Regions from separate parts of the Bradyrhizobium sp. RDM12 genome, predicted to be linked through region 2. Evidence: riboswitches for the same ligand, from Rfam matches in the RefSeq annotation. Region 2 holds a riboswitch; each other region holds the start of a gene.
What was found. A riboswitch is a leader RNA that binds a small molecule or an ion and turns the genes downstream of it on or off. The one in region 2 is predicted to bind cobalamin.
Positions count from the first base shown of each region.

Region 1: it holds a riboswitch for cobalamin, as region 2 does, so the genes downstream of both, metE (5-methyltetrahydropteroyltriglutamate--homocysteine S-methyltransferase) here and ACTGJ9_RS30765 (DUF1636 family protein) in region 2, are expected to answer to the same signal.
Region 3: it holds a riboswitch for cobalamin, as region 2 does, so the genes downstream of both, metE (5-methyltetrahydropteroyltriglutamate--homocysteine S-methyltransferase) here and ACTGJ9_RS30765 (DUF1636 family protein) in region 2, are expected to answer to the same signal.

Region 1 is NZ_CM133064.1:8,122,715-8,127,220, forward strand. It holds gene metE (5-methyltetrahydropteroyltriglutamate--homocysteine S-methyltransferase) at 51-2,366, opposite strand; cobalamin riboswitch at 2,467-2,666, opposite strand; gene ACTGJ9_RS39290 (hypothetical protein) at 2,844-2,966, opposite strand; gene ACTGJ9_RS39295 (4Fe-4S binding protein) at 3,442-3,645, opposite strand; gene ACTGJ9_RS39300 (EAL domain-containing response regulator) at 4,263-4,506, opposite strand, start outside.
Region 2 is NZ_CM133064.1:6,267,126-6,271,631, forward strand. It holds gene cobN (cobaltochelatase subunit CobN) at 1-816, opposite strand, end outside; gene cobW (cobalamin biosynthesis protein CobW) at 896-1,930, opposite strand; gene ACTGJ9_RS30765 (DUF1636 family protein) at 1,927-2,301, opposite strand; cobalamin riboswitch at 2,398-2,616, opposite strand; gene cobO (cob(I)yrinic acid a,c-diamide adenosyltransferase) at 2,657-3,292, shown strand; partial or broken gene ACTGJ9_RS30775 (cobyric acid synthase) at 3,316-4,506, shown strand, end outside.
Region 3 is NZ_CM133064.1:7,591-12,096, reverse strand. It holds partial or broken gene ACTGJ9_RS00050 (EAL domain-containing protein) at 1-595, shown strand, start outside; partial or broken gene ACTGJ9_RS00045 (4Fe-4S binding protein) at 972-1,176, shown strand; gene ACTGJ9_RS00040 (hypothetical protein) at 1,652-1,774, shown strand; cobalamin riboswitch at 1,952-2,151, shown strand; partial or broken gene metE (5-methyltetrahydropteroyltriglutamate--homocysteine S-methyltransferase) at 2,251-4,506, shown strand, end outside.

The sequences.
Region 1 (4,506 bases), 1.9 Mb from region 2:
AAAGCGCGTGCATCTTATTCACAAATACGTTGGCGACACACTCCGTACGATCATGCCTCAGCCCGCAACTCGCGTGCGGCGGCCACCATATTGACGAGCGCGGGACGCACCTCCTCCCATCTTCGAGTTTTCAGTCCGCAGTCGGGATTGATCCAGAGCTGCCGATCGGAAACCCGCTGCCGCGCCAACACAATCAGCTGCTTGATCTCCGCTGCTGCGGGAATGCGCGGTGAATGAATGTCATAGACGCCCGGCCCGATCTCATTAGGATATTTGTAGCTCTTGAAAGAGTCGAGCAATTCCATTTTAGAACGCGACGCCTCGATTGAAATGACGTCGGCATCCATTGCTGCGATCGCATCGATGATTTCGTTGAACTCGGAATAACACATGTGGGTATGGATCTGAGTTCCGTCAGCGACAGCGGAGGAGCAAACGCGGAAACTGTCCACTGCCCAATCGAGATAGTCCTTCCACTGAGATTTGCGCAGCGGCAATCCCTCCCGCAACGCAGCCTCGTCGATCTGGATCATGGCCGCTCCAGCCGCCTCAAGGTCGATGACCTCGTCTCGGATCGCGAGAGCGATCTGTCGGCATGTCTCGCTCCGCGGGATGTCGTCACGGACAAACGACCAGTTCAGGATCGTCACCGGTCCGGTCAGCATGGCCTTGACGGGTTTTTTGGTCAGAGACTGCGCATAGCGCCACCACTCAACCGTCATGGGCTTCGGCCGGGAGACATCTCCAAATAGGATAGGAGGACGAACGCACCGCGAGCCATAAGACTGAACCCAGCCGTGCTTGGTGAAAGCGAAACCCAACAGCTGCTCGCCAAAATATTGAACCATGTCATTGCGCTCGAACTCACCGTGTACGAGCACGTCCAGGCCGATATCTTCCTGCCAATGCACCGTATGGGCTGTCTCCGCTTTGAGAAGCTGCTCGTACTGCGTGTCATTCAGCGCTCCCCGGGCATGGGCCGCACGCGCATTGCGGACGTCGGCCGTTTGCGGGAAGGATCCGATGGTTGTGGTTGGAAACATCGGCAATGCGAACGTGACGCGCTGGACGTCGGCACGCTGGGTGAACGCACTGCGACGGCGACGCATGCTATCGTCGATCGCGGCCATTCGTCCGGCGACGTTCGCACTGTGTATCTTGGGCGATGTTTCGCGGGTGACGGATGCATCCTCTGAGAGCGCGAGTTCATCGGCCACATCGGCAGCCTGGCCGGCCAGCGCTTTGCCCAATATCGAAAGTTCCTTGATCTTCTGCACTGAGAACGCCAGCCACGTCTTCAGATTGGGATCGAGATCGGTCTCTAGCTCAATGTCGGTCGGAACATGAAGCAACGAGCAGGAGGGAGCAATCTGAACACGGTCCCTGCCCAGTTTTTTGACCATAGGAGCAAGTTGGTCGAGTAGCGCCGGCAGATTGGAGCGCCACACGTTGCGACCATCAATGACGCCGAGCGAGACCACGAGATCTCTACGGGCTCTGGCGACAATCGCGTCCAACTGGCCGGGTGCCCGAACCAAGTCGACATGAAGCCCGGCTACGGGCAAGGCCAAGACTGTTTCAAGACAGTCTCCGACAGCCCCGAAATATGTGGCCAGCATGATTCTAAGGGCCGGCACGGCGTTAGCGAAATGAGCATAGGCCCGGCGGACAGCCGCCCGAGATGCTTCGTCGACGTCCATCACCAGGCATGGCTCGTCGAACTGGACCCATTCAGCACCGCGCGAGGCGAGTTCGCGGAGAACATCGACATAGACTGGGAGAAGCCGATCAAGCAGCGACAGCGGATTGAATGCGGGATTTACGCCTTTGCCGAGCTTCAGGAAGGTGACTGGGCCAACCAGGACGGGCCGCGTCTGGTAGCCGAGGCTTCTTGCCTCCTCATATTCCTCGACCGGCTTCCGAGAGGCATACTTAAAGATCTGATCCTGGTGAAATTCCGGCACCATGTAGTGGTAGTTGGTATCGAACCACTTCGTCATCTCCTGTGCGGCTACGCCAGGCCCAGGCTGAGCGTGACCACCGTCCTGAGTGCCACGCGCCATCGTGAAGTAGGTCTTGAGCGACACAGGACCTTCGGTCCAGCCGTAGACGTCGGGAATGGCGCCGACCATTATGCTGGTATCGAGCACATGGTCGTAGAGCGAGAAGTCATTCGAAGGAATGACGGTCGCACCGCGGGACTTCTGCCGTGCCCAATTGGCGGCACGAAGTCCGCTCCCCGCCTCGAGGAGGTCTGCTTCACTGGATTTTCCCGCCCAATAGCTCTCGAGCGCGAATTTGAGTTCGCGTCGTGGGCCGATGCGTGACGTCCCCAGTGTGGCAACGGGAAGCGAAAGAATAGACATAGCTTAGACCCCATAATTGGGGCAAAGGCCATGGCGGACGCATGCAGCGAATGTCGCGTGAGCGACAGCTGCTTGGCGCACACCGGGACACCCCGCCCGTGGACGATATCTTATCGAGGCAGGTCTCCTGGCTCGCGGGTCGTCGCAGCTGTCCGGCCTTCCCGAAGCCGCATGGCTTCAGTGACTTCGTTGGACAGCGGCTCGCCGCTTACAGTTGCGGGGGCAGCGCCGGCATTGCACCGGCTTCCCTCTTAGCTCCGGATCAAATGAAATCCGAAGACCACGACGGCTGGAATTATGCGCACGAGGATCGATGCGTCAACCTACCGATTATCGCTGCGATATTGCCCAAGCGATTGCGCCTTGTACTAGGCAGGCGCGACGGTCTTACTCGGGCCTGGTGAACACCTGGGCCTGGGGAGACTCAGCTTGTGAATGCGCTCGCGTTCAATGCCCTGTTCGCGTACCCGGATGAGCTCAGCGACCGGAACGAACCCAGGCCGCTTTCGATATCTGTGTGATCCCGGCGAGCCCGACCTTTTCCGTCAGCAGCTTCTCGAACCTGCGCGTCAGGAAGTTGCGATAATCCTGGGCCGGCATCCGTTTGATCACAGCGCATGAGGCTAAACCGGATTGCTTCAGGATCGCACGGATGATCAGGTCGGACCCTTGGTGTTCGGCCGGCCCCGCGACGAGACACGAGGTCGATCGCCTCCCTGATGTTGGTCAAGATGATCTCCTCGGTGCGCCAGGTATTCACGTGCTGAGCGACTTTGGCGCAGCCTTCGATCCGTCCGTCGCCGCTCGACGCCTGTCTACCGCGGCTCGGCTCGTCAGCCAGGGACGATAAGCCTCAACGCGGCCACTGGAGCATCGAGGTGGCCTTGCTCGTGACAAATTCGACGGTGTCCTCCGACAGAGCCCTTCGAGGCCTCCTCGGCGTCGATCAGCGTCTTAAGCTCATAACGATGTCATCGATCTCGAGGCGCCCCACGCGGTCGGTGGTCCCCTCAAGCTCGACATCTACTACTTCGCTCGCGAAATCGAGCGATGAGGCATTCTAGACACGCGCTGCTTATGCTGTCTTGGACGGGACACAGGTGTCAGGCACCGGACAGACGACCGCGCATTGCGGCGTGTCGCAATGGCCCTCGCACTCCGTACACTTTTTGGCATCGATAACGTAAATGTCGCGTTTGAGGCTGATCGCCGCGTTGGGACACTCGAACTCACATGCACCACAAACGGTGCATTGCGACGCGACGATCTTGTAAGCCATGCGTTCCGACTCTTAGGCGAGCGATGCCACTGGCGATCCCTTTCAAAGGCCGTGCCAAACGCAGACACAGTCAACGTTGGGCAATTTGCCAAATTTTTGCTGCCTCGGGTCTGAGACCATGTTGCATCTGCGACAGCAACAGGCCGCTTCAATTTGAGGCTACGAGCCCTTGGGCCCTCTTCCGAGAGCCAGTCGCGACTCGACGGCTGCGAGCTTCGGTCGGTTTGTCTGGCACGTCAGCCGGGGTCAAGCGACGCCCGATGATTCGAAACCGGGCGGCGCGACAAAAAGCCGCGAGTCGACGCACGCACGTCTACGTCGGACCTCGGCAAACCTCCGGTCACACACCGACTGGAGGTTTGTGCAGGTCTCGCTCATGGCCGCAAGGCTAGCGCGGCGGATTGACCCGCTGACGGCTTGCCAAAACGGGTTTGTGGTACAATAAGCTTCGGCGTCGCTTCGGAGGGAAATGAACTTGCGGCGGGCGGAGCGACACTGGTCTTGCAAAGTGACCGATTGAATTGCACTCAGCCTCATGCCTGGTGCCGAGTAGCCAAGGCGGTGTGGGTGAGCGCTGCTAGGCTTTGCCTGGCCCTGCTCAGCCACTCGTGATGCAACTATCTTGGACGAGCTGGAGCAGGGTTGGAAGATGACTGTGCAAATTGCTTCAGTGGCATGGCCTTTCCGAACAGATGGCCCTGCGCAAGGTCGAAGCCGAGTTCGGTCACAGCGATCAGGTCGGCCTGGCTTTCCACACCTTCGGCGACGGTGCGCACAGTGTACCGTTTGGCCAGATCGACGATATGGCGGCATACCGTTCGCTTCATTGGCCCATTTGCGCAGCCGGCGACGAACTGGCGA
Region 2 (4,506 bases):
GCGCAGCGACTCGGCCCAATCCTCACGGCGCGCCGATGAGCGCGACCTGGAACACCGGACATGACGCCGCATCGAACGGCGTCGTGCCGTCGTCGCCCATTGCCGAGAACGCCGTCGCATTGACGATCCCGCCGGAGGATTGTTCGCGAAGTACGTCCTCAGCCAATCCGCAACGCCTGCAGCCTTCAACGACGTGACGAACACACCCTGAGCGTCAAACCCCTGCGCGCGCAGCGCCGCGATCAGCGCATCGACCGGCCCCGTGTCGGCAGCAGTGAGATAGGAGCGATAGAACGCGACCAGCGCGCGCGGCTTCCCGCTCAGAACCGGCACTGCGATCACGCCGCGTGCAGGATCGTAAAAGCCCATCTCGGGAACGCTCATCTCGCCGACGATCGGCCCGGCGTAAAGGCCCGATGCCAGCGCGAGTTGCGCGATCGCGGCTTGCGCCGCGACGGGACCACCGGTGTCGCACAGCACTTTCAGCCGGCGCAGCGTCGAAACGGGCAAGGTGGAGTACGCGTCGAGCCGCGTGTCGTCACGGCCATCGGCCGGCAGCACCGCGAGCACGATGTGGCGATCCTTCGCCAGTTGCTGCAGCGCCGCCAGCCCGTACGGCCAATAGGACTCGCCGCCGATCAGGCGCACCAGAATGCCGCGCGCCTGCGACAGCGTGCGTTCGATATAGGTATCGACCGAGAGCGGATGACGGAGCTCCGCGAGGTTCGCCAGCCGCAGTGACGGCAAGCTGGTGCGGCCGCGGCGCCAGCCGGCCGCGAACGCCGCGAGATCGGAGTCCGAGAACGAGAGCACCACGAGATCGGCCGGATCCTGGCCGATGTCCTTGGCGTCGCGGTCTCCTCGAGACCGCGGCTCTCGCGGAAGACGACGTGCATCAGACTCCCAATCCCGCCTTGATCGCGGCCGCGTCGATATCGCCGTGCTCGCCGATCACGACGAGCTTCGACTGACGGTGACCCGCACCCCACGGCTTGTCGAACTGGTGGCGCACGCGCTCGCCGACCGCTTGCAGCAACAGGCGCATCGGCTTGCCAGCGACCGCGATGTAGCCCTTGACGCGCAGCACGTTCTGCTCGCGCGCCAGCTTCTGGACGGATGTGACCAGCGCATCGATGTCAGTGATCTCCGGAAGGTCGATCACGACAGAGGCAAAATCGTCGTGCTCGTGGTCCTCCTCGCCATCATGATGCGAGGGGCGCGCGGCGAGATCATTTTCGGCGGCAGCGCCGAGGCCGAGGATGACGCGTGCATCGATGGCCCCGTCGGTGATCGGCAGCATCGGGACGCGGCGCGGCATCTCGGCGATGATTGCGGCCCTGGCGGCCTCGATGCCGGCTGCGCCCGCAAGATCCGCCTTGGTCAGCAACACGATGTCGGCGCAGGCGATCTGGTCCTCGAACACTTCCGACAGCGGCGTTTCATGATCGAGATTTTCGTCCGCCGCGCGCTGCGCTTCGACCGCATCCGGGTCCGGCGCAAAGCGGCCGGCGGCGACAGCCTCCGCATCGGCGAGCGCAATTACGCCGTCGACCGTGATCCGCGAGCGGATCTCCGGCCAATCGAACGCCTTCAGCAGCGGCTTTGGCAGCGCCAGACCCGAGGTCTCGATCAGGATGTGATCGGGCCGCACGGGCCGCGACAGCAACTTCTCCATGGTCGGAATGAAATCATCAGCGACGGTGCAGCAGATGCAGCCATTGGCGAGCTCGACGATATTCTCTTCCGGGCAGTTCGCATCGGCGCAGGACTTCAAGATCTCGCCGTCGACGCCTTCGCTGCCGAACTCGTTGACGAGCACGGCGAGCTTCTTGCCGTTGGGATTGGCGAGCAGATGCTGGATCAGCGTCGTCTTGCCGGAGCCGAGAAAGCCGGTGACCACCGTCACAGGGACTTTTGCGAGCGAGTTCATTCGGCGGCCTCCGGCAACACGGCAATGGGGGGAATGCGGGCAAGCGACTGCTTGCGGAAGATCTCAGGCCTGCTGCGCCACGGCACGAGGCCGTCAGGCGCGGCGGCATAGGCGGCAGCGCCCGCGACCACGTCTTGCGCGTTGGCGTCCGACAGCCGGCCATAGACATAGCACCAGCGGCCATGCGCGCTGAGCGCGACCGAGCAGCCTTGGCTGCATGCAGACAGGCATTCGACGGGAACCACATTGACCCCGTCGGGCACGCCGGCTTCGAGGATCGCGCCGTGCAGGCGTTTGCCGGGCGTGACCTCACCCTCGCCGAGCGTTTGGCCGGCGCGGCAGGTGATGCAGACGTGCAATGTGACGGTCATCGCCTCTTCCAGAAGTATCAGCGGGAGGCGAAGAGGCGCACGAACCGTTCTTGCGAAAGCCCGTTTCCCCGTCGCGGAACACCCCGTCCGCCGGTTCAAAAATCGTCCGCGCTGGCAGGTCTCCCGGCTTGCGGAGCAGGGTTTCCCCTTCGATCCCCGCCTTCCCGATCCCCAGGGGGATCAGTGGCTTTGGGCATCTCTCCGGTCACGGTCGCGGGGGCGGCTGCAGTTTGGACCCAAATCTTGCCGATTCGGACCCTATCGCATTCCCTCTTCGCCTGTCATAGGACAGGAACCAACGCCGGGTCACCATTTGCCCCCGGCCGCCTCTTGTCAAGCCGAAGGACCGGGTACGATGACGCCTGAACCGGATACAAAAACGGCCGAGGAAACCGACGCCCGGCACGCCGCGAAAATGGCGAAAATCAAGGTCGCCCGCGACAAGATCATGGCGACCAAGAGCGGCGAAAAGGGCCTCGTCATCGTCCACACCGGCGCGGGCAAGGGCAAGTCCTCCTCCGCCTTCGGGATGATCGTGCGCTGCGTCGCCCATGGCTTTCCCTGCGCGGTCGTGCAGTTCATCAAGGGCGCCTGGGATACCGGCGAGCGACGCCTGCTCACCAGCCATTTCGGTGAGCTCTGCCAGTTCCATGCGATGGGCGAAGGCTTTACCTGGGAAACGCAGGACCGCGCCCGCGACATCGCGGCCGCGCGCGCCGGTTGGGCCAAGGCGAAGGAGCTGATTCTCGATTCCAATCTGCGCATGGTCGTGCTCGACGAGATCAACATCGCGCTGCGCTACGACTATTTGGACATCGCCGAGGTCGTCGATTTCCTGAAGACCTCGAAGCCGCCGATGACGCATGTCGTGCTGACCGGGCGCAACGCCAAGGACGAGCTGATCGAGATCGCCGACCTCGTCACCGAGATGACGCTGGTGAAGCATCCGTTCCGCTCCGGCATCAAGGCGCAGGCCGGCGTCGAGTTCTGAAGACACCAAGCTCTGAAAAAAGCATGGCGCGCGCATTGATGATCCAGGGAGCCGGCTCGGATGTGGGCAAATCGCTCATCGTCGCCGGGCTCGCGCGCGCCTTCACGCGGCGCGGTTTGCGCGTGCTCCCCTTCAAGCCGCAGAACATGTCGAACAATGCCGCCGTCACGATCGATGGCGGCGAGATCGGCCGCGCCCAGGCGCTGCAGGCCCTCGCCGCCGGTGTCGAGCCGCACACCGACATGAACCCGGTGCTGCTGAAACCCGAGACCGATGTCGGCGCGCAGGTCATCGTGCAGGGCAAGCGCATCGCCACCGCACGCGCACGCGACTATGCGGCCATGAAGCCTTCCCTGATGGGCGCGGTGCTGGAGAGCTTTGAGCGGCTGAAGGCGCGCGCCGATCTCGTGCTGGTCGAAGGCGCCGGCAGCCCGGCGGAGGTGAACCTGCGCAAGGCCGACATCGCCAATATGGGCTTTGCGCGCAAGGCCGATGTTCCCGTGGTGTTGGTCGGCGACATCGATCGCGGCGGCGTCATCGCGCAACTCGTCGGCATCAAGACCGTAATCGATCCCGACGATGCCGCGATGATCCAGGGTTTTGTCATCAACAAGTTCCGCGGCGATCCCACACTGTTCGATGACGGCTACAGGCTGATCGCGGCGAAGACCGCATGGCGCGGCTTTGGCGTGCTGCCCTGGTTCGCGCGCGCCGGCGAGCTGCCGGCCGAGGATGCGCTGGGCCTGAGTGACGCGCGCAAGCCGGGCCAATGCAAGATCGCCTGCCTCGCGCTGTCGCGGATCGCCAATTTCGACGACCTCGATCCGCTGAAGCTCGAGCCGGGTGTCGATCTCGTGATGGTGCGTCCCGGCGAAGCGATTCCCGGCGATGTCAGGCTCGTCATCATTCCCGGCTCAAAATCCACCCGCGGCGACCTGGGATTCCTGCGCGCCCAGGGCTGGGACATCGATCTGCTCGCGCATCACCGCCGGGGTGGCCATGTGCTCGGCCTCTGCGGCGGCTACCAGATGCTCGGGCGCAGCGTCGCCGACCCCGATGGCATTGAGGGACCCGCGGGCGACACGCCGGGCCTTGGCCTGCTGGATGTCCAGACGGTGATGAGCCCGCAGAAGACGCTGACGCGTGTGACGGCCGTGCATGCGGCGACGAATCAGCCGATCCAGGCCTACGAAATCCATATCGGCCGCACCGAC
Region 3 (4,506 bases), 1.9 Mb from region 2:
TGCGCGTGAGGTTCGCTTTCACAACATTGGCCTTGCAATCGACAATGTCGGTGCCAATTGGCCGCAGCTAATGGGGGTGGAAAAATTCCCGTTCATGAAATTGAAAGTGGATCGCCAGTTCGTCGCCGGCTGCGCAAATGGGCCAATGAAGCGAACGGTATGCCGCCATATCGTCGATCTGGCCAAACGGTACACTGTGCGCACCGTCGCCGAAGGTGGAAAGCCAGGCCGACCTGATCGCTGTGACCGAACTCGGCTTCGACCTTGCGCAGGGCCATCTGTTCGGAAAGGCCATGCCACTGAAGCAATTTGCACAGTCATCTTCCAACCCTGCTCCAGCTCGTCCAAGATAGTTGCATCACGAGTGGCTGAGCAGGGCCAGGCAAAGCCTAGCAGCGCTCACCCACACCGCCTTGGCTACTCGGCACCAGGCATGAGGCTGAGTGCAATTCAATCGGTCACTTTGCAAGACCAGTGTCGCTCCGCCCGCCGCAAGTTCATTTCCTCCGAAGCGACGCCGAAGCTTATTGTACCACAAACCCGTTTTGGCAAGCCGTCAGCGGGTCAATCCGCCGCGCTAGCCTTGCGGCCATGAGCGAGACCTGCACAAACCTCCAGTCGGTGTGTGTGACCGGAGGTTTGCCGAGGTCCGACGTAGACGTGCGTGCGTCGACTCGGTGCTTTTGTCGCGCCGCCCGGTTTCGGAATCATCGGGCGTCGCTTGACCCCGGCTGACGTGCCAGACAAACCGACCGAAGCTCGCAGCCGTCGAGTCGCGACTGGCTCTCGGAAGAGGGCCCAAGGGCTCGTAGCCTCAAATTGAAGCGGCCTGTTGCTGTCGCAGATGCAACATGGTCTCAGACCCGAGGCAGCAAAATTTGGCAAATTGCCCAACGTTGACTGTGTCTGCGTTTGGCACGGCCTTTGAAAGGGATCGCCAGTGGCATCGCTCGCCTAAGGAGTCGGAACGCATGGCTTACAAGATCGTCGCGTCGCAATGCACCGTTTGTGGTGCATGTGAGTTCGAGTGTCCCAACGCGGCGATCAGCCTCAAACGCGACATTTACGTTATCGATGCCAAAAAAGTGTACGGAGTGCGAGGGCCATTGCGACACGCCGCAATGCGCGGTCGTCTGTCCGGTGCCTGACACCTGTGTCCCGTCCAAGACAGCATAAGCAGCGCGTGTCTAGAATGCCTCATCGCTCGATTTCGCGAGCGAAGTAGTAGATGTCGAGCTTGAGGGGACCACCGACCGCGTGGGGCGCCTCGAGATCGATGACATCGTTATGAGCTTAAGACGCTGATCGACGCCGAGGAGGCCTCGAAGGGCTCTGTCGGAGGACACCGTCGAATTTGTCACGAGCAAGGCCACCTCGATGCTCCAGTGGCCGCGTTGAGGCTTATCGTCCCTGGCTGACGAGCCGAGCCGCGGTAGACAGGCGTCGAGCGGCGACGGACGGATCGAAGGCTGCGCCAAAGTCGCTCAGCACGTGAATACCTGGCGCACCGAGGAGATCATCTTGACCAACATCAGGGAGGCGATCGACCTCGTGTCTCGTCGCGGGGCCGGCCGAACACCAAGGGTCCGACCTGATCATCCGTGCGATCCTGAAGCAATCCGGTTTAGCCTCATGCGCTGTGATCAAACGGATGCCGGCCCAGGATTATCGCAACTTCCTGACGCGCAGGTTCGAGAAGCTGCTGACGGAAAAGGTCGGGCTCGCCGGGATCACACAGATATCGAAAGCGGCCTGGGTTCGTTCCGGTCGCTGAGCTCATCCGGGTACGCGAACAGGGCATTGAACGCGAGCGCATTCACAAGCTGAGTCTCCCCAGGCCCAGGTGTTCACCAGGCCCGAGTAAGACCGTCGCGCCTGCCTAGTACAAGGCGCAATCGCTTGGGCAATATCGCAGCGATAATCGGTAGGTTGACGCATCGATCCTCGTGCGCATAATTCCAGCCGTCGTGGTCTTCGGATTTCATTTGATCCGGAGCTAAGAGGGAAGCCGGTGCAATGCCGGCGCTGCCCCCGCAACTGTAAGCGGCGAGCCGCTGTCCAACGAAGTCACTGAAGCCATGCGGCTTCGGGAAGGCCGGACAGCTGCGACGACCCGCGAGCCAGGAGACCTGCCTCGATAAGATATCGTCCACGGGCGGGGTGTCCCGGTGTGCGCAAGCAGCTGTCGCTCACGCGACATTCGCTGCATGCGTCCGCCATGGCCTTTGCCCCAATTATGGGGTCTAAGCTATGTCTATTCTTTCGCTTCCCGTTGCCACACTGGGGACGTCACGCATCGGCCCACGACGCGAACTCAAATTCGCGCTCGAGAGCTATTGGGCGGGAAAATCCAGTGAAGCAGACCTCCTCGAGGCGGGGAGCGGACTTCGTGCCGCCAATTGGGCACGGCAGAAGTCCCGCGGTGCGACCGTCATTCCTTCGAATGACTTCTCGCTCTACGACCATGTGCTCGATACCAGCATAATGGTCGGCGCCATTCCCGACGTCTACGGCTGGACCGAAGGTCCTGTGTCGCTCAAGACCTACTTCACGATGGCGCGTGGCACTCAGGACGGTGGTCACGCTCAGCCTGGGCCTGGCGTAGCCGCACAGGAGATGACGAAGTGGTTCGATACCAACTACCACTACATGGTGCCGGAATTTCACCAGGATCAGATCTTTAAGTATGCCTCTCGGAAGCCGGTCGAGGAATATGAGGAGGCAAGAAGCCTCGGCTACCAGACGCGGCCCGTCCTGGTTGGCCCAGTCACCTTCCTGAAGCTCGGCAAAGGCGTAAATCCCGCATTCAATCCGCTGTCGCTGCTTGATCGGCTTCTCCCAGTCTATGTCGATGTTCTCCGCGAACTCGCCTCGCGCGGTGCTGAATGGGTCCAGTTCGACGAGCCATGCCTGGTGATGGACGTCGACGAAGCATCTCGGCGGCTGTCCGCCGGGCCTATGCTCATTTCGCTAACGCCGTGCCGGCCCTTAGAATCATGCTGGCCACATATTTCGGGGCTGTCGGAGACTGTCTTGAAACAGTCTTGGCCTTGCCCGTAGCCGGGCTTCATGTCGACTTGGTTCGGGCACCCGGCCAGTTGGACGCGATTGTCGCCAGAGCCCGTAGAGATCTCGTGGTCTCGCTCGGCGTCATTGATGGTCGCAACGTGTGGCGCTCCAATCTGCCGGCGCTACTCGACCAACTTGCTCCTATGGTCAAAAAACTGGGCAGGGACCGTGTTCAGATTGCTCCCTCCTGCTCGTTGCTTCATGTTCCGACCGACATTGAGCTAGAGACCGATCTCGATCCCAATCTGAAGACGTGGCTGGCGTTCTCAGTGCAGAAGATCAAGGAACTTTCGATATTGGGCAGCGCTGGCCGGCCAGGCTGCCGATGTGGCCGATGAACTCGCGCTCAGAGGATGCATCCGTCACCCGCGAAACATCGCCCAAGATACACAGTGCGAACGTCGCCGGACGAATGGCCGCGATCGACGATAGCATGCGTCGCCGTCGCAGTGCGTTCACCCAGCGTGCCGACGTCCAGCGCGTCACGTTCGCATTGCCGATGTTTCCAACCACAACCATCGGATCCTTCCCGCAAACGGCCGACGTCCGCAATGCGCGTGCGGCCCATGCCCGGGGAGCGCTGAATGACACGCAGTACGAGCAGCTTCTCAAAGCGGAGACAGCCCATACGGTGCATTGGCAGGAAGATATCGGCCTGGACGTGCTCGTACACGGTGAGTTCGAGCGCAATGACATGGTTCAATATTTTGGCGAGCAGCTGTTGGGTTTCGCTTTCACCAAGCACGGCTGGGTTCAGTCTTTATGGCTCGCGGTGCGTTCGTCCTCCTATCCTATTTGGAGATGTCTCCCGGCCGAAGCCCATGACGGTTGAGTGGTGGCGCTATGCGCAGTCTCTGACCAAAAAACCCGTCAAGGCCATGCTGACCGGACCGGTGACGATCCTGAACTGGTCGTTTGTCCGTGACGACATCCCGCGGAGCGAGATGCCGACAGATCGCTCTCGCGATCCGAGACGAGGTCATCGACCTTGAGGCGGCTGGAGCGGCCATGATCCAGATCGACGAGGCTGCGTTGCGGGAGGGATTGCCGCTGCGCAAATCTCAGTGGAAGGACTATCTCGATTGGGCAGTGGACAGTTTCCGCGTTTGCTCCTCCGCTGTCGCTGACGGAACTCAGATCCATACCCACATGTGTTATTCCGAGTTCAACGAAATCATCGATGCGATCGCAGCAATGGATGCCGACGTCATTTCAATCGAGGCGTCGCGTTCTAAAATGGAATTGCTCGACTCTTTCAAGAGCTACAAATATCCTAATGAGATCGGGCCGGGCGTCTATGACATTCATTCACCGCGCATTCCCGCAGCAGCGGAGATCAAGCAGCTGATTGTGTTGGCGCGGCAGCGGGTTTCCGATCGGCAGCTCTGGATCAATCCCGACTGCGGACTGAAAACTCGAAGATGGGAGGAGGTGCGT